DNA from 3 places in the Streptomyces sp. NPDC001920 genome. Region 3 is predicted to be linked to each of the others. Evidence: riboswitches for the same ligand, from Rfam matches in the RefSeq annotation. Region 3 holds a riboswitch; each other region holds the start of a gene.

Region 1 (6,837 bases), on a different contig from region 3:
CCGGCTCGTCCGGCGCGACCGTACCGCCGTCGCCGCCGGGTTCGGCCTGCTGCGCCTGGCCGGGGCGCCCTCCCTGGGCTGGCTGGACGTGAAGACCTCGGGCGACGTCGAGGTCCCCGCCATCGAGGCCGCCGTCGACGAGGAGCTCGCCCGCTTCGCCGCGGAGGGCCCGACGGCCGAGGAGATGGAGCGCGCCCAGGCCCAGCTGGAGCGCGAGTGGCTGGACCGGCTCGGCACGGTCGCGGGCCGCGCCGACGAACTGTGCCGCTACGCCGTCCTGTTCGGCGACCCGCAGCTCGCGTTCACCGCCGTGCAGCGGGTCCTCGACGTCACCGCCGAGGAGGTCCAGGCGGTCGCCCAGGCCCGTCTGCGCCCGGACAACCGCGCCGTGCTGGTGTACGAGCCGGTCGCCGGCGAGGCCGAGGACCTTCAAGCCGCCGCCGACGGGGCCGCCCCCGCCGGGACCACCGACGAGAACGAGGAGTCGGCGCAGTGACCGAGCTCGCCAGCATGGAGTTCCACCCGCAGCCCCAGGCCGGTGAGGCCCGGCCCTGGGCGTTCCCGGCGCCCGAGCGCGGCGAGCTGGACAACGGCCTGACGGTGCTGCGCTGCCACCGCCCCGGTCAGCAGGTCGTCGCCGTCGAGGTGCTCCTGGACACGCCCCTGGACGCCGAGCCCAAGGGCCTCGACGGCATCGCCACGATCATGGCGCGCGCCTTCTCCGAGGGCACCGACAAGCACACCGCCGAGGAGTTCGCCGCCGAGCTGGAGCGCTGCGGTGCCACGCTCGACGCGTACGCCGACCACCCCGGCGTCCGGGTCAGCCTCGAAGTGCCGGTCTCCCGGCTGCCCAAGGCGCTCGGCCTGCTCGCCGACGCCCTCCGGGCACCCGCGTTCTACGACGCCGAGGTCGAGCGCCTGGTGCGCAACCGGCTCGACGAGATCCCGCACGAGCTGGCCAACCCTTCGCGGCGTGCCGCGAAGGAACTCGCCAAGGAGCTGTTCCCGGCGAGTTCGCGCATGTCGCGCCCGCGCCAGGGCACGGAGGACACGGTCGCCGGCATCGACTCCGCGGCCGTACGCGCCTTCTACGAGCGGCATGTGCGGCCCGCGACGTCCACCGTGGTGGTCGTCGGCGACCTCACCGGCGTCGACCTCGACGCCCTGCTCGGCGACACCCTCGGCGCCTGGACCGGTTCCGCGGCCGAGCCGCGGCCGGTTCCGCCGGTGACCGCCGACGACACCGGACGCGTCGTCGTCGTGGACCGCCCCGGGGCCGTGCAGACCCAGCTGCTGATCGGCCGGCTCGGCCCCGACCGGCACGACCGCGTATGGCCGGCGCAGGTGCTCGGCACGTACTGCCTGGGCGGCACCCTCACCTCCCGCCTGGACAAGGTCCTGCGCGAGGAGAAGGGCTACACCTACGGCGTGCGCGCCTTCGCGCAGGTGCTGCGTTCCGCCCCGGACGGCACCGGTGCGGCGATGCTCGCCATCAGCGGCTCCGTCGACACCCCCAACACCGGCCCGGCGCTGGACGACCTCTGGAAGGTGCTGCGCGGGGTCGCCGACGAGGGGCTGACCGACGCCGAGCGCGACTTCGCGGTGCAGAACCTGGTGGGGGTGGCGCCGCTGAAGTACGAGACCGCCGCCGCCGTGGCGAGCACCCTGGCCGACCAGGTCGAGCAGAACCTGCCCGACGACTACCAGTCGACCCTGTATCAGCAGCTCGCCGCCACCGGCACCGTCGAGGCCACCGCCGCGGCCGTGAACGCCTTCCCGGTGGACCGCCTCGTGACGATCCTCGTCGGGGACGCGGCCGCGATCCGGGAGCCCGTCGAGGCCCTCGGTATCGGTGAAGTCACCGTCGTGACAGCCGAGTAGAGGACCCGAGCGGCGCCGGCGACGGCACGCGTGCAGGTGCCCTGGTGACATCGCAGTCACCAGGGCACCTTTATGCCCGAATTGAGGGAGAGGTTGCCTGTCTGACCTGTGGGATGCGCTACAAAAGCCGCGATCCGTTTGGGGATTGAAAGTCGTCCCGCTTAGCGTCTTCCGGGCTGTTCGTCAGGCAGTGCGCCGCACCCGCGGCACCGGACAGTCATCGCCGAGTCCCCGTACGGCGCGAGCCAGGGGAGCCGGGGACCCACCCGTAGTCCCTGGGGTGAATCGGACGCCCGCGCGAGCCGCGAGGGGGTCCGTAGGAGACCTTCCTGCTCCGAACCCGTCAGCTAACCCGGTAGGCGAGAGGGAAGGAAAGGACCAGCCACTACATGGCGTTCACCTGCGCCACGGGGAAGAACCGCCCCACCGGGAAGCACCGCAAGCCCAGCCGGTTCGAGCGCACCACGGCCCGCGCGGCCGGCGTCGCCGCTCTCACCGCCACCGGCGTCATCGGCACCCTGGCCGCCCCGGCCCTCGCCGCCGAACCCGCTGTCGAGCAGACCGGGCTCATCCCCGTCATCACCGTCGACGACTCGATCGCCGAGCAGATCGACGCCCAGGCCGACGCGCAGGAGCAGGCCGCCCAGGAGGCCGCCGCGGCGAAGAAGGCCGCCGAGGAGGCCGCCCGCAAGAAGGCGGCGGAGAAGGCCGAGCAGGAGCGCGAGGCCAAGGAGCGCGCCGCCCGTGAGGCCGAGCGCAAGCGCCTGCTGTCCTACGTCGCCCCGATCTCCGGCTCGTACGTCTCCACCGGCTACAAGTCCGGCGGCGCCGTCTGGTCCTCCGGCAGCCACACCGGCGTCGACTTCCACGCCGCCAGCGGCACCTCCGTCCACGCGGTCGGCGCCGGCACCGTCGTGGAGGCCGGATGGGGCGGGGCGTACGGCAACAACGTCGTGATCAAGATGAACGACGGCACCTACACCCAGTACGGCCACCTGTCGTCCATCGGCGTCTCGGTCGGCCAGACGGTCACCCCCGGCCAGCAGATAGGGCTGTCGGGCGCCACCGGCAACGTCACGGGCCCGCACCTGCACTTCGAGGCCCGCACCACGGCGGAGTACGGCTCCGACATCGACCCCGTCGCCTACCTGCGTTCGCACGGCGTGGACGTCTGACGGCTCCGTCCCGCTTCCAGAAGCCCCGGCTCACCGAGCCGGGGCTTTCGGTGTTTCCGGGGTGCTCGGCTGTCCAAAAAATATCCATGGATTCCGGCTCCCCGTCGGAAATTCCCGCTGTTTGCAATAGAGTCACTGACTACACGTCGTTCGTCGACGTTTCACGGGGATTAAGGCGGAGGTCGGTCATGCGTATTCCGGCGCACTCGGTATGCACCGCGATCCGGGACGACATCGTCGCCGGGGTCCACGAGCGCGGCAGCCGGCTCACCGAGGAGCTCCTCGCCCGCCGCTACGGCGTCTCCCGGGTCCCCGTGCGGGAGGCGCTGCGCACCCTGGAGGCGGAGGGTTTCGTGGTGACCCGGCGGCACGCGGGCGCGTGTGTGGCCGAACCGACCGAGCTGGAGGCCGCCGACCTGCTGGAGATGCGCACCCTGCTGGAGCCGCTCGGTGCCTCCCGGGCCGCCCAGCGGCGCACCGAGGCCCATCTCAAGGTGCTGCGTGGCCTGGTCAAGCTGGGCCAGGAGCGGGCCAGAAGGGGCAACAGCGAGGATCTGCGCTCGTTGGGCGGCTGGTTCCACGAGACGCTGGCCCAGGCCTCCGGCAGCCCTGCCCTGACCTCGATGCTGACCCAGCTGCGTCACAAGATCGCCTGGATGTACGCGGTGGAACCGCCGGTCGACCCGATGGAGTCCTGGACCGAGCACGGCGCGATCGTGGACGCCGTGGCGCGCGGTGACGGCGAGCGGGCCCGGTCGATCACGGCGTTGCACACCGAGCGCTCGCTCTCCGCGTACCGGCTGCGGTTCGGCTCCGGTGGTGAGCGCAGGGAGCGTGTGAGGAATTCGCAACATCCCGTAAACATGCAGAGCCTGCGGCATTAACACGGGCACCGTATACAAAGGGGAGATATTCGGGGCGGTGTATTTCTGCTGCCCTTTTCACGGACGCTGCCCCTTTCTCGCGCGTCCGGCGGTAAAACCGCGGTCGCTCCTAAAAGCAGCCGCTCCTGAAAAAGGCCGTGCCCCGACCGTGAACAGGTGACGCCCGGTCCGGGGAGCCGGCGAGGCCCTATACCGCGAAGTGGTGCACCCCGCCCGGAAACAGCGAAGCCGCGCCCGCCGGAAGGACGGACGCGGCTCCACCGCATGCTGCCAGACCCGCTCAGGTCGTTCAGACCGTCTCGGGCAGCTCCTCGAGGCCCTCGGAGACCAGCTTCGCCAGCCGGTCGAGGGCGGCGTCCGCCCCCTCGGCGTCGGAAGCGAGGACGATCTCCTCGCCGCCCTGGGCGCCCAGGCCCAGGACGGCCAGCATGGAGGCCGCGTTGACGGGGTTGCCGTCGGCCTTGGCGATCGTCACCGGGACGCCTGTGGCCGTGGCGGCTCGGACGAAGATGGAGGCGGGGCGGGCGTGGAGGCCCTCGGCCCAGCCGACGTTGACGCGGCGCTCAGCCATGTGTTGCTGCCCTTCGGTGTTCAGGGTTGTCTAGACCAGTTTCCCACACTCGTGAAGCACGCCGGGAGAGGACAAAGCACCACTCCTGAGGTGACCGTGGGGTCGCGGCCTCGACCCCACGTACGTCCCGGACGGACTGCCTCGCGCCGTTGTCGGACGCGAGCCGTACTCTGGGCCCCATGCAGAGCGCCTCGGACCGGCACGAGTACCCCGCCCACTGGGAAGCCGACGTGGTGCTGCGCGACGGCGGCACCGCACGCATCCGCCCCATCACCGTTGATGACGCCGAGCGTCTGGTCAGCTTCTACGAGCAGGTGTCGGACGAGTCGAAGTACTACCGCTTCTTCGCGCCCTACCCGCGACTGTCCGCCAAGGACGTCCACCGCTTCACGCACCACGACTTTGTGGACCGGGTGGGACTCGCGGCCACGGTGGGCGGCGAGTTCATCGCAACCGTACGCTACGACCGGATCGGCGCCGACGGAATGCCCGCGTCGGCACCCGCCGACGAGGCCGAGGTCGCCTTCCTCGTCCAGGACGCCCACCAGGGCCGCGGTGTCGCCTCCGCCCTGCTGGAGCACATCGGCGCCGTCGCGCGCGAGCGCGGGATCCGCCGGTTCGCCGCCGAGGTGCTGCCCGCCAACACCAAGATGATCAAGGTGTTCACGGACGCCGGGTACACCCAGCAGCGCAGCTTCGAGGACGGGGTCGTGCGCCTGGAGTTCGACCTGGAGCCGACGGACCGCTCGCTCGCCGTGCAGTACGCGCGCGAGCAGCGCGCCGAGGCGCGGTCCGTGCAGCGGCTGCTGGTACCCGGCTCCGTCGCCGTCATCGGCACCGGCCGCACGCCCGGCGGGGTGGGCCGCAGCGTCCTGGGCAACATCAGGGACGCCGGCTACACGGGGCGGCTGTACGCGGTGAACAAGGCGTTCCCGGACGATCTCAAGGAACTCGACGGGGTACCGGCCCACCGCTCCGTGCGCGACATCGACGGGCCGGTCGACCTCGCGGTGGTCGCGGTGCCGGCCGAGCACGTCCCCGATGTCGTCGCCGAGTGCGGTGAGCACGGCGTGCAGGGGCTGGTCGTGGTCTCCGCCGGGTACGCCGAGAGCGGGCCCGGCGGGCGGCAGCGACAGCGCGAACTCGTGCGGCAGGCGCGCGCGTACGGCATGCGGATCATCGGACCGAACGCCTTCGGGATCATCAACACCTCGGCCGGCGTGCGGCTGAACGCCTCGCTGGCTCCCGAGATGCCCCGCCCCGGCCGGATCGGGCTGTTCGCCCAGTCCGGCGCCATCGGGATCGCGCTGCTGTCCCGGCTGTACCGACGCGGCGGCGGGGTCACCGGGGTCACGGGTGTGTCGACCTTCGTCTCGTCCGGCAACCGTGCCGACGTGTCCGGCAACGACGTCCTGCAGTACTGGTACGACGACCCGGACACCGACGTCGTCCTCATGTACCTGGAGTCCATCGGCAACCCGCGCAAGTTCACCCGCCTCGCCCGGCGCACGGCGGCGGCCAAACCGCTGGTCGTGGTGCAGGGCGCGCGGCACGGCGGCGCCGCCCCGCAGGGGCACGCGGTCCGGGCCACGCGGTTGCCGCACGCCACGGTGTCCGCGCTGCTGAGGCAGGCCGGCGTGATCCGGGTGGACACGATCACCGAGCTGGTGGACGCGGGGCTGCTGCTCGCCCGGCAGCCGCTGCCCGCCGGGCCCCGGGTGGCGATCCTGGGCAACTCCGAGTCCCTGGGGCTGCTGACGTACGACGCCTGCCTGTCCGAGGGGCTGCGCCCGTTGCCGCCGCTGGATCTGACCACCGGGGCGTCGGCTGAGGACTTCCGGGCCGCCCTGGCGCGCGCGCTGGCGGACGAGTCCTGCGACGCGGTGGTGGTGACGGCGATCCCGGCCATCGGGGAGGTCTCACCGGGGGACGCGGAGCTGGCGGAGGCCCTGAGGTCGGCGGCCGAGCGGGTACCGGGCAAGCCGGTGCTGGTGGTGCACGTGGAGCTGGGCGGGCTCGCGGAGGCTCTCTCGGCAGCGGCCAGCACGGCACCCCAGGCCGGTGTGGCACCACCCGGCAGGCCAGGCCGTACCCACCCCTTCCGCCCCCTGGACTTCCCTGCCGAGCCCCGGCCCGAAGATCAGCAGACCGCTGAGCACGCCCCCCGCCTCATCCCCGCCTACCCCGCCGCCGAGCGTGCCGTCCGGGCGCTCGCAGAAGCCGTGAAGTACTCCCAGTGGCGTCGCGAGGCGGCAGACCCGGGGAAGGTGCCCGAGTACGACGACATCGACGAGCGGGGTGCAGCCCGGCTCATCGACGGGCTGCT
Region 2 (6,837 bases), on a different contig from region 3:
GACCCGGAGGCGTACGGCCTGCTGGTGCGCTACCTGCGGACCATGCGGCCGTACATCGAGAGCTGCTGGACCACGGGTGAGGACCTCGGCCTCACCCAGGACGTGGTCGACCGGGCGGCCACCGAGGCGGGGCTCGTCTCCTCCGTCCAGGCCGTGTATCCGCTGCTCGACGACGAGGCCGGCGCCCGTCGGCGGATCGCGGACGCCTTCGCGGTCGAGGTGGACGGCATAGGGCTCGACGAGCTGGTCGGCGGCTGCGGAGTCGCCGAGTCGGTGCTCGCGGCGCTGGACCGGGCCGGTGTGCCGTACTGGCGGACCCGCGTGGCCGTACAGGGGTTCGGCACCATGGGCGGTGCCACGGCGCGTTTCCTCATGCGTGCGGGACTCACCGTCGTGGCGGTCGCCGACATCAAGGGCACGATCGCCAACCCGGCGGGGCTCGACATCGAGGCCCTGCTCGCCGCACGGGACGCGTACGGCACCGTGGACCGGGCCGCGCTGCGCCCCGGCGACCGCGAGCTGCCGGGCGAAGCGTGGCTGTCTGCCGAGGCGGAGGTGCTGGTGCCGGCTGCCGTGTCGTACGCGATCGACGTCACGAACCAGGGCCGGATCACCGCCCGCTGGATCGCCGAGGCGGCCAACATGCCCGTACGGCCCGAAGCGGAGGAGCTGCTGGCCACGCGGGGCGTGACCGTGCTGCCGGACGTGGTGGTCAACTCGGCCACGAACGCCTGGTGGTGGTGGACGCTGTTCGGCGACCTCGACGCGGACGCTGACGCCGCGTTCGCCCACACACGGCGCTCGATGCGCGCCCTCACCGATCTCACCCTGGCCCGCGCCGAGGCCGACGGCACGACACCCCGGTGCGCCGCGCACACCATCGCGGCGGACCGGCTGGCGGTGATCTCCGACAGGTTCGGTTGGCACGGCTGAGCGCGGACGGCGTGTCCTCACCGGGACACGGCCCGAGGCCGGCGGGTGCCGAGGCTTTAGGGTGACGGCGTGGCAAGAGTGCGGTTGAGCGTGGCGGAGCGGCGCGAGGAGTTGCTGCGGGCCGCCGTCGAGCAGATAGAGGCGCGGGGCGTGACGGCGGTCAGGATCGCCGACGTGGCCTCGGCGCTCGGGGTGAGCAACGCCCTGGTGCTCTACCACTTCGACACCAAGGAGAAGCTGGTCGCCGCCGCGTTCTCGTACGCCGCCGAGGGTGATCTGACCCGTCTGCGGAAGATCCTCGGCCGTCGTACGACGGCGTTGCGACGGTTGCGGGCCGCCGTGCGCTGGTACGCGCCGACCGGCCAGGCCAAGGGCTGGCGGCTGTGGATCGAGGGCTGGGCGGCGGCGTTGCGCGAGCCCGCGCTGCAGGAGGTCACACGGGACCTCGACCGGCAGTGGAAGGCCGCCCTCACCGAGGTGCTCGCGCAGGGCGTGGCCGCGGGTGAGTTCGACTGCCCGGACCCCACCGGCACGGCCCTGCGCCTCACGGCGCTTCTCGACGGGCTCGCCGTGCAGTTGACGTCGTACTCCGGCGCGGTGTCACGCGCGCGTGCCCGGGAGTGGGTGGACGAGGCGCTGGCCCGGGAACTGGGGCTGGAGCGGGAGGCGTTGGCGGCGGCGACGCGGTGAGGCCGCCGACCTCCCGCCGACCGGTCGGCGCCGGCACCCGGCGGCCGTGCGGGCCGCGCCCCCTGGAACCGGGCACGGCCCACGTCGCCGGAGCGCCGGCTCAAGCCACCGCGTCGATCCGCATCTTGATGTCGTCCGGCGACAGTGCGCCCTTGGCCGTCACATGGTCGCCCGAGGACTCTCCGCGCAGCCGACGCCCGATCCAGGGCACCAGGTACTCGCGCGCCCACTGGACGTCGTCCCGCCGGATCTCCAGAGTGCCGCGCGGCGGGAGCGGCGGCCAGGGCTGGTCGGGGTCGGCCGGCACATCGAGGCCGAGGACCTGGCCCGCGCGCAAGGCCACGCGCGTGTGCCCTTCCGGAGACAGGTGGAGCCGGTCGTGGTCCCAGGCGCGCCGGTCCTGAACGGTCTTCAGGGACCACAGGTCGAGCACCGGACAGCCGTACCGGTCGGCGATGGCCCGCACATGGCCGTTGTACGTGGCGATCTTGCCGCGCAGATGCTTCAGCACGGGCACGCCACGGGTGTCGAATCCGGTCGTCACCATGACGGTGCCGACCGCGGAGGTCAACCGGGCGACGGCCCGCTCGAACCGCTCGGCGACCTCGTCGGGGTCGGTGCCGGGCCGGATGATGTCGTTGCCGCCCGCGCAGAAGGAGACCAGGTCCGGGGCCATTTCGATGGCCTGCGGGAGCTGGTCCGCCACGATCTGGTCGAGCAGTTTGCCGCGCACGGCGAGGTTGGTGTAGTCGAAGTCGCCCTCGGGCCGCCGGTCCGCGAGGAGGACCGCGAACCGGTCGGCCCAGCCGACGAACGCCCCGTCGGGGCCGGGGTCGCCGACGCCCTCGGTGAAGCTGTCCCCCACCGCGACGTACGACCCGATCACTGATCTGCTGTCACTCTTCGAATCGTCTGCCACATCGGCACATGATTCACCTTCGAATGTGACCTACGCGACCGTAGGGCAGGGTTGACGAGCGGTGAGATAAGCCACTTCCCAAGTGTTCGCCAAACCCGGAATAACCCTTTGGTCAGGTGCGTTGCGGACGCAGCCACCGGACCCGGAAGTCGCCGACCCGGAAGTGGCTCCACACGGTCCGGACGGCGAGCCGACCTCCCCTCGGACACGCCGAAGGCCGGACCCCGGGATCGGGGTCCGGCCTTCGGCTGCGTGTCAGGCAGACGGCGTCGGCAAGACGACCGTCAGCCGATGGCGACGCCCTTCGAACGGAGGTAGGCGACCGGGTCGAGGTCCGAGCCGTAGTCCGGGGTGGTGCGGATCTCGAAGTGCAGGTGCGGGCCGGTCGAGTTGCCGGTCGAGCCGGAGAGGCCGACCTGCTGGCCCGCGGTGACGGACTGGCCGCTCGACACCGAGAGGGACGACAGGTGGGCGTACTGGGCGTAGCGGCCGTCGGCGAGCTGGATGACGACCTGGTTGCCGTACGCGCCGGCCCAGCCGGCGGAGACGACCGTGCCGGCGCCCACGGCCTTCAGCGACGTGCCGGTCGGGACGACGAAGTCGACGCCGGTGTGGTAGCCGCTGGACCACATGCTGCCCGCGACCTTGTAGGCGGTGCCGACGGCGGCACCGGCCACGGGTGCCGTGAAGCCATTGGCGGTGCCGGTGGTGTCGGCGCTCTGCGCTGCCGTGGTCGCCTTCGACGCGGTGGACTTGGAGGACTTGGAGGACTGGGACGACTTGGACGGCTTGGACGGCTTGGAAGCGGTCGAGCCGGAGGACGGCGCCGGCGACTTGGGGGCGCTCGGCGCGGCCTTGCCACCGAGGGTGAGCTTCAGACCGGGGTGGATCAGCGCCGGGTCGTCACCGACGGCCTCACGGTTGTCGGCGTAGAGCTTCTTCCAGCCGCCCTCGACGTTCTGCTCGTCGGCGATCTTCGAAAGGTAGTCGCCGACCTTCACGGAATAGGTCCGCGCATCCGCCTTCTTCGCCGTTTCCTTCTTCTCGGCGGCTTTCTGTCCGGCGACCGGAAGGGCCTGAACGGCCTTTTCCGAAACGGTCTGCGAAGGAGCGGCGTGGGCGCCGGTGGCACCGATGAGCGGGAGGGCGAGAGCGGCGCCACCGGTTCCGGCGACGGCGATGGAGCGGGTGAAGCGCGGGGACTTCGGACGGCGGTGCTTACCCTTCGCGGGCATGGCGAATTCCTCTCCGGCGCCTGCGAGGTGAGCTGTCGGGTGCGGGCTGGAGATGCCCGGCCGCGTCGGGACGCGACTTGACCCCAAGCCGTTCCGGAGACCGGAACAGGCGGTTGTACCTGTGGGTCCCCCGCTCCTGCCGTACACGGGTGAGTTAGCGCGGAATCCGGTCGGCGGCAGGATTCGGCGTCCGTCCGGATGGGTGGCGAACGTAAGCGAGGAAGACGCGCGGGAACAAGTGAGGGGTTCCGTCCGAATGCGTTCCTGTTGATCCCTTGTGGGAATTATCGGTCACCCTCCGTTGATTAGCGGGGCACCTCCCGACACAAAGCTCCTTGAAACACATATGGATTACGTGAACATGACCAGCAACGCACCGTCACGATTATGACGCTGCTCACGTGACACTGCTCCAGCTTCCTTCACTCCGGAGCGAGTTGGAATGAAGGAGCTGAATTCGGACAGAACCCCTAGATGCGACGCAGTCGGATAACCGTCGCATCAAGGTCGCCACGCAATCCGACCTTCAGTCCGTGATGCAGCAGTACGGCACCTCTGTGCGTTTCGCCCGTTTCAAGGCATTCATACGATGCTGTCGGGTCGAGCGCACGCAGCCGCAGCGCCGGGACGGGCTCGCCGAACCGCTGGGCCTGGAGCCAGGCGAGGACGACCGCGTCGCCTCCGCGCACGTACTGCACCGCGCTCAGCCCACCCTTCGGAGGCCGCAGCCGGTAGAGGTCGCCGTGCTGCACCACGGGCCTGATCTCCTTGTAGAGCGCCACCCACTCCCGCGCTTCGGCGAGTTCCTCCTCGCTCCAGCGGGCGAGGTCGCCGCCGACCCCGAGCACCCCGGCCATGGCGCTCACGAAACGGAAGCGCAGGGAGCTCGCACGGTGATTGAGCATGGCGTTGGGGCTGTCGGTGACCCAGGCGGCCATGGCGCGGGCGGGGTGGACCTGGCTGAAGCCGTGCTGGACGGCCAGCCGGTCGAGCGGGTCGGTGTTGTCCGAGGTCCACACCTGGTCCGTACGGCCCAGCACCCCCAGGTCGATCCGCCCGCCCCCACCCGAGCAGGACTCGAAGGCGACGCCCGGGTGGGCGGCCCGCAGCCGGTCCAGCAGCCCGTACAGAGCCCGCACGTGGTCGACCCACAGCCGTTGCGGGTACGACTCCCCGGGCCAGCCGGCGTCGGTGAAGCAGCGGTTGAAGTCCCACTTCACATAGTCGATCGGGGCGCTGGACAGGAGCCCGTCGAGCCGCTCCCACAGGTATTCCTGCACGTCCTCGCGGGCGAGGTTCAGTACGAGCTGATTGCGGAATTCCGTCCGCTTTCGCCCCGTTTCATATTGAATCCATGATGGATGGGCGCGATACAACTCACTGTCCGGATTGACCATTTCCGGCTCCACCCAGATGCCGAACTGCATGCCGAGCTCGTGCACGTACTCCGCGAGCGGCTTGAGCCCGGACGGGAAGCGGTCGGGGTTCGGCACCCAGTCGCCGAGTCCGGCGCGGTCGCTGGTGCGTGCCCCGAACCAGCCGTCGTCGACCACGAACAGTTCGACGCCGATGGCCGCGGCCCGCCGCGCGAGCACGCTCTGCTGCTCCTCGGAGATGTCGAACTCCGTCGCCTCCCAGGAGTTGAACAGCACCGGCCGGTCCTGGTCGGCGTCCGGGATGACGTACGAGCGCTGGTACGCGTGCCAGGCCCGGCTCGCTCCGCCGAAGCCGCTCCCGCTCCACAGTCCGGCGAAGACGGGTGTCGTGAAGGACTCCCCCGGTCCCAGCCGCAGCAGCCCGGAGTCGTCGTGTCCGGCGCCGCCGGTGATCTGCACGCGCGCGTCCGGGAGTTGGGCGACGGCGATGCGCCAGGACCCGGACCAGCCGAGGGCGCAGCCATAGACCTCGCCGCTCTCCTCGGTGGCGTCCGTGTCGAGGGCGACCCATGGCAGATGCTGGTGTCCGGTGTGCCCTCGGCGGCTGCCGAGGACCTTCTCGCCGTAGGTGAGGGGCGATCGCACGAGCCTGGACTCGGCGCCCCAGCGGCCGTGCAGCTGGGACAGCCGCCACACGTCCCGGTCCGGCAGCGTCCAGGTGGCCGAGTCGGCGCGCAGCAGTTCCAGGGCCGGTCCCCCGTTGTCCAGGGTCACCCAGCGTTCCACGACGTCGTCGCGCATCCGGTAGTGCAGGGTGATGCGCAGACCCCCGTCACGGAAGCGCAACCGCAGCTCGTCCCCGTCGGTGTCGTACCGCTCGAAACCCCACTCGGTGCCGCGCCGCTCGTCGGTGCGCACGGACAGGGCCGGACGCACGAAGCGGGGGCCGCCCTCGACCGGATACTCCTCGCGCCCGTCGAGCGGGGACTCGAAGGGCCGGTATTCGGGCAGCGGACTCACCGCGAGGGCCTCGGCGTCGGCCAGCGCGATCCGGGGCCCCCAGTGGAGGTGCAGCAGTTCGTCGCCGTCGGTCAGATGCAGGGCGTATCCGCTGGTCGGCCCGGTCAGGAGCCAAGTGCGGCCATTGGCTGAGATCTCCAGCATCGAGCTCCCCACAGATTCGAACAGTTGCCATCAAGTACCAACATCATCAAGGGTCCGACCACCCCGAGGCAACGCCTGTGGACAAACTCATTGCCCCAGGAACCGATGTCGTATCGTCGAGAGCGCACCCCGTCGGCCGCATCGTCGAGCCGCGCCGCCGGGGCCGACTGGGAGGGAGCCCCCGTGACGCAGCAGATCCCGTCGACCGAGCCCGAACTGGCCGGTGTCCGCAATTTCCGCGATGTGGGCGGACTGCCGACGGTGGACGGACGACGGGTGCGGCACGGCGTGCTGTTCCGCAGCGGTCACCTGGCACACGCGACCGAGGACGACGCCGCGTTCCTCGGCGCCCTGGGGCTGCACACGGTCTTCGACTTCCGCAACGCGGCCGACCAGAAGCTGGAGGGCCCGGACGTCGAGCTGCCCGGCGTGCGCAATGTGAACCTGCCGTTGAGCGACCCGGCGGACGGCGCGGAGTTCTGGAAGATGGTCCGTGACGGTGACCTCGACCAGCTGCGGG
Region 3 (6,837 bases):
GGGCACCGGCAAGGACGAGGCCGACGAACCCACCGACCTCGCCGACGCGGTCCGGCGCAACGCGGCCGAGGTCGAGGACAAGCACGGCGTCCCCATAGAGGTCGTGGTCGTCGGCGACTGTCCGCTCGACGAGAAGATCGCGGCACAGATGCAGGCCGCGCGCGAGGCGATGGTGAACGCCGCCAAGTACGGTGGCGAGGGCGGCGCCGTGCAGGTCTACGCCGAGGTGGAGGGGAAGACCGTCTTCGTGTCCGTCCGGGACCGCGGTCCGGGCTTCGACCTCGACTCGATACCCGCCGACCGCATGGGTGTCAGAGAATCGATCATCGGCCGCATGGAGCGCAACGGCGGTACGGCCCGGCTCCGGGCGGTACCCGGCGGCGGCACGGAGGTCGAGCTGGAGATGGAGAGGGCGGAGAAGACGTCATGAGCGAGCCGACCGAGGCGAACGAGCCCGTGGAGTCGACCGGCGGGAGCACGGGCGACCGGCATGTGCGCGTGGTCCTCGTCGACGACCACCGCATGTTCCGTACGGGCGTCCAGGCCGAGATCGGCCGGACCGAGCAGACCGGCGTCGAGGTCGTCGGCGAGGCCGCGGACGTGGACCAGGCGGTCACGGTCATCACCGCGACCCGTCCCGAGGTGGTCCTCCTCGACGTGCACCTGCCCGGGGGCGGCGGGGTCGAAGTGCTGCGCCGCTGCGCCCCGTTGATGGCGGACACCGAGCAGCCGGTCCGCTTTCTCGCGCTGTCGGTCTCGGACGCGGCCGAGGACGTCATCGGCGTGATCCGAGGCGGCGCCCGCGGATACGTGACGAAGACGATCACCGGCACCGATCTGATCGACTCCATCTTCCGCGTCCAGGAGGGCGACGCGGTGTTCTCGCCGCGCCTCGCCGGGTTCGTCCTGGACGCGTTCGCGTCGACGGACGCGCCGCCGGTCGACGAGGACCTCGACCGGCTCACCCAGCGCGAGCGCGAGGTGCTGCGCCTGATCGCCCGTGGCTACGCCTACAAGGAGATCGCCAAGCAACTGTTCATCTCCGTCAAGACGGTCGAGTCGCATGTCTCGGCGGTTCTGCGCAAGCTCCAGTTGTCCAACCGGCACGAGCTGACACGGTGGGCGACGGCGCGGCGCCTGGTCTGAGCCCGTCCTGCCCTGGGACCGGCCCGGTTCACCCCTCATGCCACCCGCGTGGCCCCGGCGAACGGCATCTCGTCGAGCGGGGCGATCCGGACCGGCGCCGAGGGGTTCGGGGCGTGGATCATCTGGCCGTCGCCGATGTAGAGGCCGACGTGGCTGATGCCGGAGTAGAAGAACACCAGGTCGCCCGGGAGCAGTTCGGAGCGGGCGACGCGGCGGCCGGCGTCGATCTGGGAGTAGGTCGTGCGGGGCAGAGAGACTCCCGCCGAGCGGTAGGCGGCCTGGGTGAGGCCGGAGCAGTCGAAGGCGTCCGGGCCGGTCGCGCCCCAGACATAGGGGCTGCCGAGCTTGGAGTAGGCGTACGAAATGGCGGCGGCGGCGCGTGCGTTGGGGGCATGGGTCGTGGTGGAGCCGGAGGGCGTGAGGGCTTCGCGGGCGGCGAAGGAGCGGTCGGCGCGGTCCGTTCCACTGCCCTGGAGCTGCGCCCGCTCTTCGGCGGTCAGCCGGGCGAGCAGGTCCCGGGCCGTGGCCAGCTTGCCGGTGATCGTGTTCTTGTGCCGTCGAAGTTCGGCCTGGCGGGACTTGAGCGAGGTCAGTTCGACGCGTGCCGCCCCGCGCAGTTGCTCGATCTCCCGGAGCTGGTTGCGGACGCTCGCGACGGAGGTCGCCTGCCGGTTGCCGGCGCGTTCGGCGAACTCCGCCGAGTCCAGGTAGCGGTCGGGGTCGTCGGAGAGGGCGAGCTGGAGGGCGGGGTCGAGGCCGCCGTCGCGGTACTGGGCCGCAGCCATGGAACCCAGGGTGTCCCGAGCCGAGTTGAGCTTCGCGGTTCGGCGGGCGGCCTCGTCCTGCAGTGTCCTGATGCGCCGCTGTGCCGTGTCCGCCTGCTCCTTCGCGCCGTTGTACTTCTCGGTGGCGACCTCCGCCTCCTGGTACAGCTTCTCCACCTTCGCCTTGACCTGCTCCGGTGTCGGTCGTGGCTCCGCGTGTCCGGTTCCGTCGAAGCCCGTCGCCGTCGCCGCGCCCGCCAGGGCGATCGTCCATGCCGTGCGGGCCGTACTGCCGCCGACCGAGCGTTGACGGGGCTTTCGGTGCGCTGCCACGTGGACTGCACGTCCTTTCGTACGACCGCCTCGTCCCGTGCGTCCGCGTGGGAGGCGGACGCACGACGCCCCGGGCGGAGCGGTGGACGCACGAGCGCCTGGGGAGCGGACGTACGGCCGCCGGGGGCGGGATACGCGTCCGGCGACGGCCCACACAGGGGGAGCGGGCCGCCGCCGGACTTTCTCGGCGGTGGTGTCCGACTGCCGCCCCTGGCCCGGGCGGCGGTGGGGAGCCGGTCACCTGGTGAAGGACGTTAAACCTCACTGTGACGGTTCGGTAACGCGTTGTACGGAAGTGCCGGGAGCGGACCGGTGGTGACCGTAAGTGAGCGTGATTCCGGGACGGCGGCGTCGGGTTCGCATGGGGTGCTGACCGATGTGGCGGTTCCGGGAACGGTGGGGGTGATGGGGTGCTATGGGGCGCATATATGCGCGCTCCAGGAGGCGGGAGCGAGCGGCGGACGCTGAGGGGGCCACTCGGCGGTGACGGTGAGTGAGGGGGGGCGAGTCAGGTCGGATGGGCGAGGGCGGAGGAGTGAGTGGGGCGGTGTGGGGTGGTTTCGCGGCGCTGATTAGGCTCCGGCTCCATGGACGTACTCATCCACCTCTTCGTCGGCCTGCACATCATCGGTATCGCCGCGCTGCTCGGTGGTTTCCTCACCCAGATGAAGGCGATGGGCCAAGGTGCCGCCCGGTTCGTGCCCGCGATGCTGCACGGCGCGCTGACCATGCTGGTCACCGGGGTGATCCTCGTCGGCCTCAATCAGGCGGACGACCAGTCCGTCGACAACATCAAGATCGGCGTGAAGCTGGCGCTGCTGATCGTGATCCTCGGGCTGGTCTATGTGAAGCGGGACGAGGAGAAGGTCGACAAGCGCCTGTTCGCACTGGTGGGGCTGCTGACCGTGGCGAACGTCTTCATCGCCGTTCTGTGGACATGACCTCGGCGTAGGACCGCACCGCGACCGCCGGCCACGCCGCCACGGAGGTCCACAGTGCAGGACCTCGCCGGTGCCTTGAGCCGCGGGACGTCCACGGCGGCGGCCACGGAGAGGGCTGGCGGCGCCCTCGCCCTCTCCGCGCGGGCTGGCGTCAGGCGGGGCGGACCACGCTGTGGATCGACGACTCGCCGTCGTAGTAGATCGACTCCTCGCGGACGTACGTGCCGGGCTTGGGGGCGTGGATCATCATGCCGTTGCCGATGTAGATGCCCACGTGGGTGACGTCGTCGTAGAAGAAGACCAGGTCGCCGGGCTGGGCGCTGGAGAGGGGGACCGTGGTGCCGGCCTCGACCTGGTCGTAGGTGACGCGCGGGATGTCCACGCCCGCGGCCTTCCAGGCGGCCTGGGTGAGGCCGGAGCAGTCGTAGGAGTCGGGGCCGGTGGCTCCCCAGACGTACGGCTTGCCTATCTGGGCGCGGGCGAAGGCCAGGGCTTTCTCGGCCTTGGTGGCGTACGAGGAGTCGGGCGCCGGTGCCTCCGAGGCGCCCGAGTCCGCCGACTCGCTGCCCTGCTGGGCGGCCTCCTGCTGCTGGGCGGCCTCCTGGCGCTGACGCTCGGCCTCCGCCTGCTGCCGGGCCAGTTCCGCGGCCTTGCGCGCCGCCTCTTCCTGCTTGCGCTTCTCGATCGCGGCGAGGCGGGCCTTCTCCTCGGCCGTCAGCTTGGAGAGGAGTTCGCGCGCGTCGGAGAGCTTCCTCTGAACGGTGGTCTTGGCGGCCTGCAGGTCGTTCTGCGACTCGGTGAGCGTCTCAAGGCTCCGGGTGGCCTCCCGGCGCTTCTTCATCGTCGCCGACTGCTGGGTGAAGTACTCGTCGACCGCCTCCTTCTGACGGCCGGTCATACGGTCCATCAGCTGGGACTGGTCGAAGTAGTCCTGCGGGGTGTCCGCCAGGAGGAAGGTCGCCGTGTCGGGGGCGGCGGCTCCGGTGCGGTACTGGGCGGCTGCGTTGCGTCCCAGCTCCTCGCGCGCCTCGTTGAGCTTCTGGGTGCGCTTGGCGACGTCGTCGAGGAGGGCGCTGACGCGCTTGCGCTGCTTGGAGGTCTTCTCCTTGGCCGCGTTGTACTTCTCGGTGGCCGACTCCGCCTGGCGGTAGAGGTCGTCGACCTTCTTCTCGACCTCTTCGAGGCTCGGCTTGTCGTCCGTCGAGGGGCTCGCGTTGGCCGACTGGGACAGCAGGGCCACGGAGGTGAGGGCCGCCGTGGCGAGGGCGGGGGTCCGTATGCCTGCTACGCGCGTACCAGCGGGACGCGACTTGCGGTGCGACGCCAAGGGAGGCGACTCCTTCCATGTTCCGCCTACCGAGTTAGCTGTCGGGTTCGGGCGGGTGGTTCGGAAGGGTTGCCCTACGGCCTTCCCTGTACGGGATGTGGCCGATTCACCCCAATTTAGGTGGGTCCCCGGCTCCGGCTGCGCGGTGGCACGCCGGACTCGACGGAGGCCGCGCGGCCCGGCGACGTTCGCCGGAGGGGGTCGTACGGCCTGCCGGGCACGGTAGCCAACTCGTGTGGCCCCTGTGAAGGTTGATGTTCGATATGCCCGATACATTTTCGTGACCTTGAGTCAGGTGGGCCTGGTCGAGGGTCGATCGGTGGGTGGTTGTGGGGAGTTGTTCAGGTTCGGGGAGAGAAGTGATGTCTGTCTCTTTCTGGTCGGGTTCTCCGTCGTGGCTTCCCGCCGCATTCCCGGTTCTCGTCCGGTCCTCTTCTGGTTCTATGTCCGGTTCTCGTCCGTCGTGGTCCTCGCCGTGGTCGGGTAGCTCGATCGTGTGGTCGTCGGCCGTGGATTCGGGTGGCCGGTGTCGGTTGAGGAGTGCGACCGCTTACGGCGAGTGGGTACTGGTCGCAGAGCGTGAGGGAGTCGTGGTGGAGAGTGCCTGGAGTGCGGGCCTGGGCGGGCTCCGGGTGCGGAATCCGGCGATGTTCTCAGGGCGGGGGCGGGCTGTCAGTGGGGCGCCCTAGACTCGGAGAGCGATGAGCAGCCTCTTTGACGACAGCTTCCTGGCGGACCTCCAGGCCCCGCGGGCCCATGAGGAAGAACACCCGCCACCGCCCGAGGACGATCATGCTCCGGAGCCGGTTCCGGACGATCTGTTCGGCGGGAAGTTCGACGTGCCGCCGGACCGGGACGCCTACTACCGCGACGGTGCTCCACGCCCGGCGCTCGACGCGGCCGCGCTCCTGGAGGGGCTGAACGAGAACCAGCGTGCCGCCGTCGTCCACTCCGACACCCCGCTGCTCATCGTGGCCGGTGCCGGCTCCGGCAAGACCCGGGTGCTCACGCACCGCATCGCCCATCTGCTGGCCGAGCGGAACGTGCATCCGGGGCAGATCCTCGCGATCACCTTCACCAACAAGGCCGCGGGCGAGATGAAGGAGCGCGTCGAGCAGCTCGTCGGCCCACGGGCGAACGCGATGTGGGTGATGACCTTCCACAGCGCGTGCGTGCGCATCCTGCGGCGAGAGAGCAAGAAGCTCGGGTTCACCTCGTCCTTCTCGATCTACGACGCCGCCGACAGCAAGCGGCTGATGGCGCTCGTCTGCCGGGATCTGGATCTCGATCCCAAGCGGTTCCCGCCCAAGTCCTTCAGCGCCAAGATCAGCAATCTGAAGAACGAGCTGATCGACGAGGAGGACTTCGCCGCGCAGGCCACCGACGGCTTCGAGAAGACCCTCGCCCAGGCCTACGCCCTCTACCAGTCGCGGCTGCGCGAGGCGAACGCCCTCGATTTCGACGACCTGATCATGACGACGGTCAACCTGCTGCGCGCCTTCCCGGACGTCGCCGAGCACTACCGCCGCCGCTTCCGGCACGTCCTCGTCGACGAGTACCAGGACACCAACCACGCCCAGTACGCCCTCGTGCGCGAACTCGTCGGCACCCGCGAACACCCCGTCGACGTGCCGCCCGGCGAGTTCGACATCCCGCCCGCCGAGCTGTGCGTGGTGGGCGACGCCGACCAGTCGATCTACGCCTTCCGAGGCGCGACGATCCGCAACATCCTCCAGTTCGAGGAGGACTACCCGGACGCGACGACCATCCTGCTCGAACAGAACTACCGGTCGACGCAGACGATCCTCAGCGCCGCCAACGCGGTCATCGAGCGCAACGAATCCCGCCGCCCGAAGAACCTGTGGACCAACGCGGGCGCGGGCGCGCGCATCACCGGCTATGTCGCGGACACCGAGCACGACGAGGCGCAGTTCGTCGCCGAGGAGATAGACCGACTGACGGACGCGGGCCACGCGAAGGCCGGCGATGTCGCCGTCTTCTACCGGACGAACGCCCAGTCCCGTGTCTTCGAAGAGGTCTTCATCCGGGTCGGCCTGCCCTACAAGGTCGTCGGCGGTGTGCGGTTCTACGAGCGCAAGGAGGTCCGGGACGTCCTGGCCTACCTGCGGGTGCTGGCCAACCCCGAGGACTCCGTGCCGCTGCGACGGATCCTGAACGTGCCCAAGCGGGGCATCGGCGACCGTGCCGAGGCGATGATCGACGCCCTCGCCCAGCGGGAGAAGATCAGCTTCCCGCAGGCGCTGCGGCGCGTGGACGAGGCGTACGGCATGGCCGCCCGGTCGACCAACGCCGTCAAGCGGTTCAA

What was found. A riboswitch is a leader RNA that binds a small molecule or an ion and turns the genes downstream of it on or off. The one in region 3 is predicted to bind cyclic di-AMP.
Region 1: linked by a shared signal. The riboswitch ahead of ACWCPI_RS01960 (M23 family metallopeptidase) and the one ahead of ACWCPI_RS06905 (NlpC/P60 family protein) in region 3 are both predicted to bind cyclic di-AMP.
Region 2: linked by a shared signal. The riboswitch ahead of ACWCPI_RS35290 (M23 family metallopeptidase) and the one ahead of ACWCPI_RS06905 (NlpC/P60 family protein) in region 3 are both predicted to bind cyclic di-AMP.

What each region holds. Positions count from the first base shown of each region.
Region 1 covers NZ_JBSFEP010000001.1:474,826-481,662, reverse strand. Annotated here, with positions in the region: gene ACWCPI_RS01970 (M16 family metallopeptidase) at 1-496, shown strand, start outside; gene ACWCPI_RS01965 (M16 family metallopeptidase) at 493-1,881, shown strand; cyclic di-AMP (ydaO/yuaA leader) riboswitch at 2,093-2,258, shown strand; gene ACWCPI_RS01960 (M23 family metallopeptidase) at 2,271-3,056, shown strand; gene ACWCPI_RS01955 (GntR family transcriptional regulator) at 3,245-3,940, shown strand; gene ACWCPI_RS01950 (HPr family phosphocarrier protein) at 4,230-4,511, opposite strand; gene ACWCPI_RS01945 (bifunctional acetate--CoA ligase family protein/GNAT family N-acetyltransferase) at 4,691-6,837, shown strand, end outside.
Region 2 covers NZ_JBSFEP010000029.1:4,889-11,725, reverse strand. Annotated here, with positions in the region: gene ACWCPI_RS35305 (Glu/Leu/Phe/Val dehydrogenase dimerization domain-containing protein) at 1-933, shown strand, start outside; gene ACWCPI_RS35300 (TetR/AcrR family transcriptional regulator) at 1,003-1,623, shown strand; gene ACWCPI_RS35295 (SGNH/GDSL hydrolase family protein) at 1,724-2,509, opposite strand; gene ACWCPI_RS35290 (M23 family metallopeptidase) at 2,827-3,777, opposite strand; cyclic di-AMP (ydaO/yuaA leader) riboswitch at 3,782-3,947, opposite strand; gene ACWCPI_RS35285 (alpha-galactosidase) at 4,248-6,317, opposite strand; gene ACWCPI_RS35280 (tyrosine-protein phosphatase) at 6,501-6,837, shown strand, end outside.
Region 3 covers NZ_JBSFEP010000003.1:346,058-352,894, forward strand. Annotated here, with positions in the region: gene ACWCPI_RS06885 (ATP-binding protein) at 1-430, shown strand, start outside; gene ACWCPI_RS06890 (LuxR C-terminal-related transcriptional regulator) at 427-1,146, shown strand; gene ACWCPI_RS06895 (NlpC/P60 family protein) at 1,182-2,243, opposite strand; gene ACWCPI_RS06900 (hypothetical protein) at 2,831-3,184, shown strand; gene ACWCPI_RS06905 (NlpC/P60 family protein) at 3,336-4,511, opposite strand; cyclic di-AMP (ydaO/yuaA leader) riboswitch at 4,520-4,672, opposite strand; gene pcrA (DNA helicase PcrA) at 5,213-6,837, shown strand, end outside.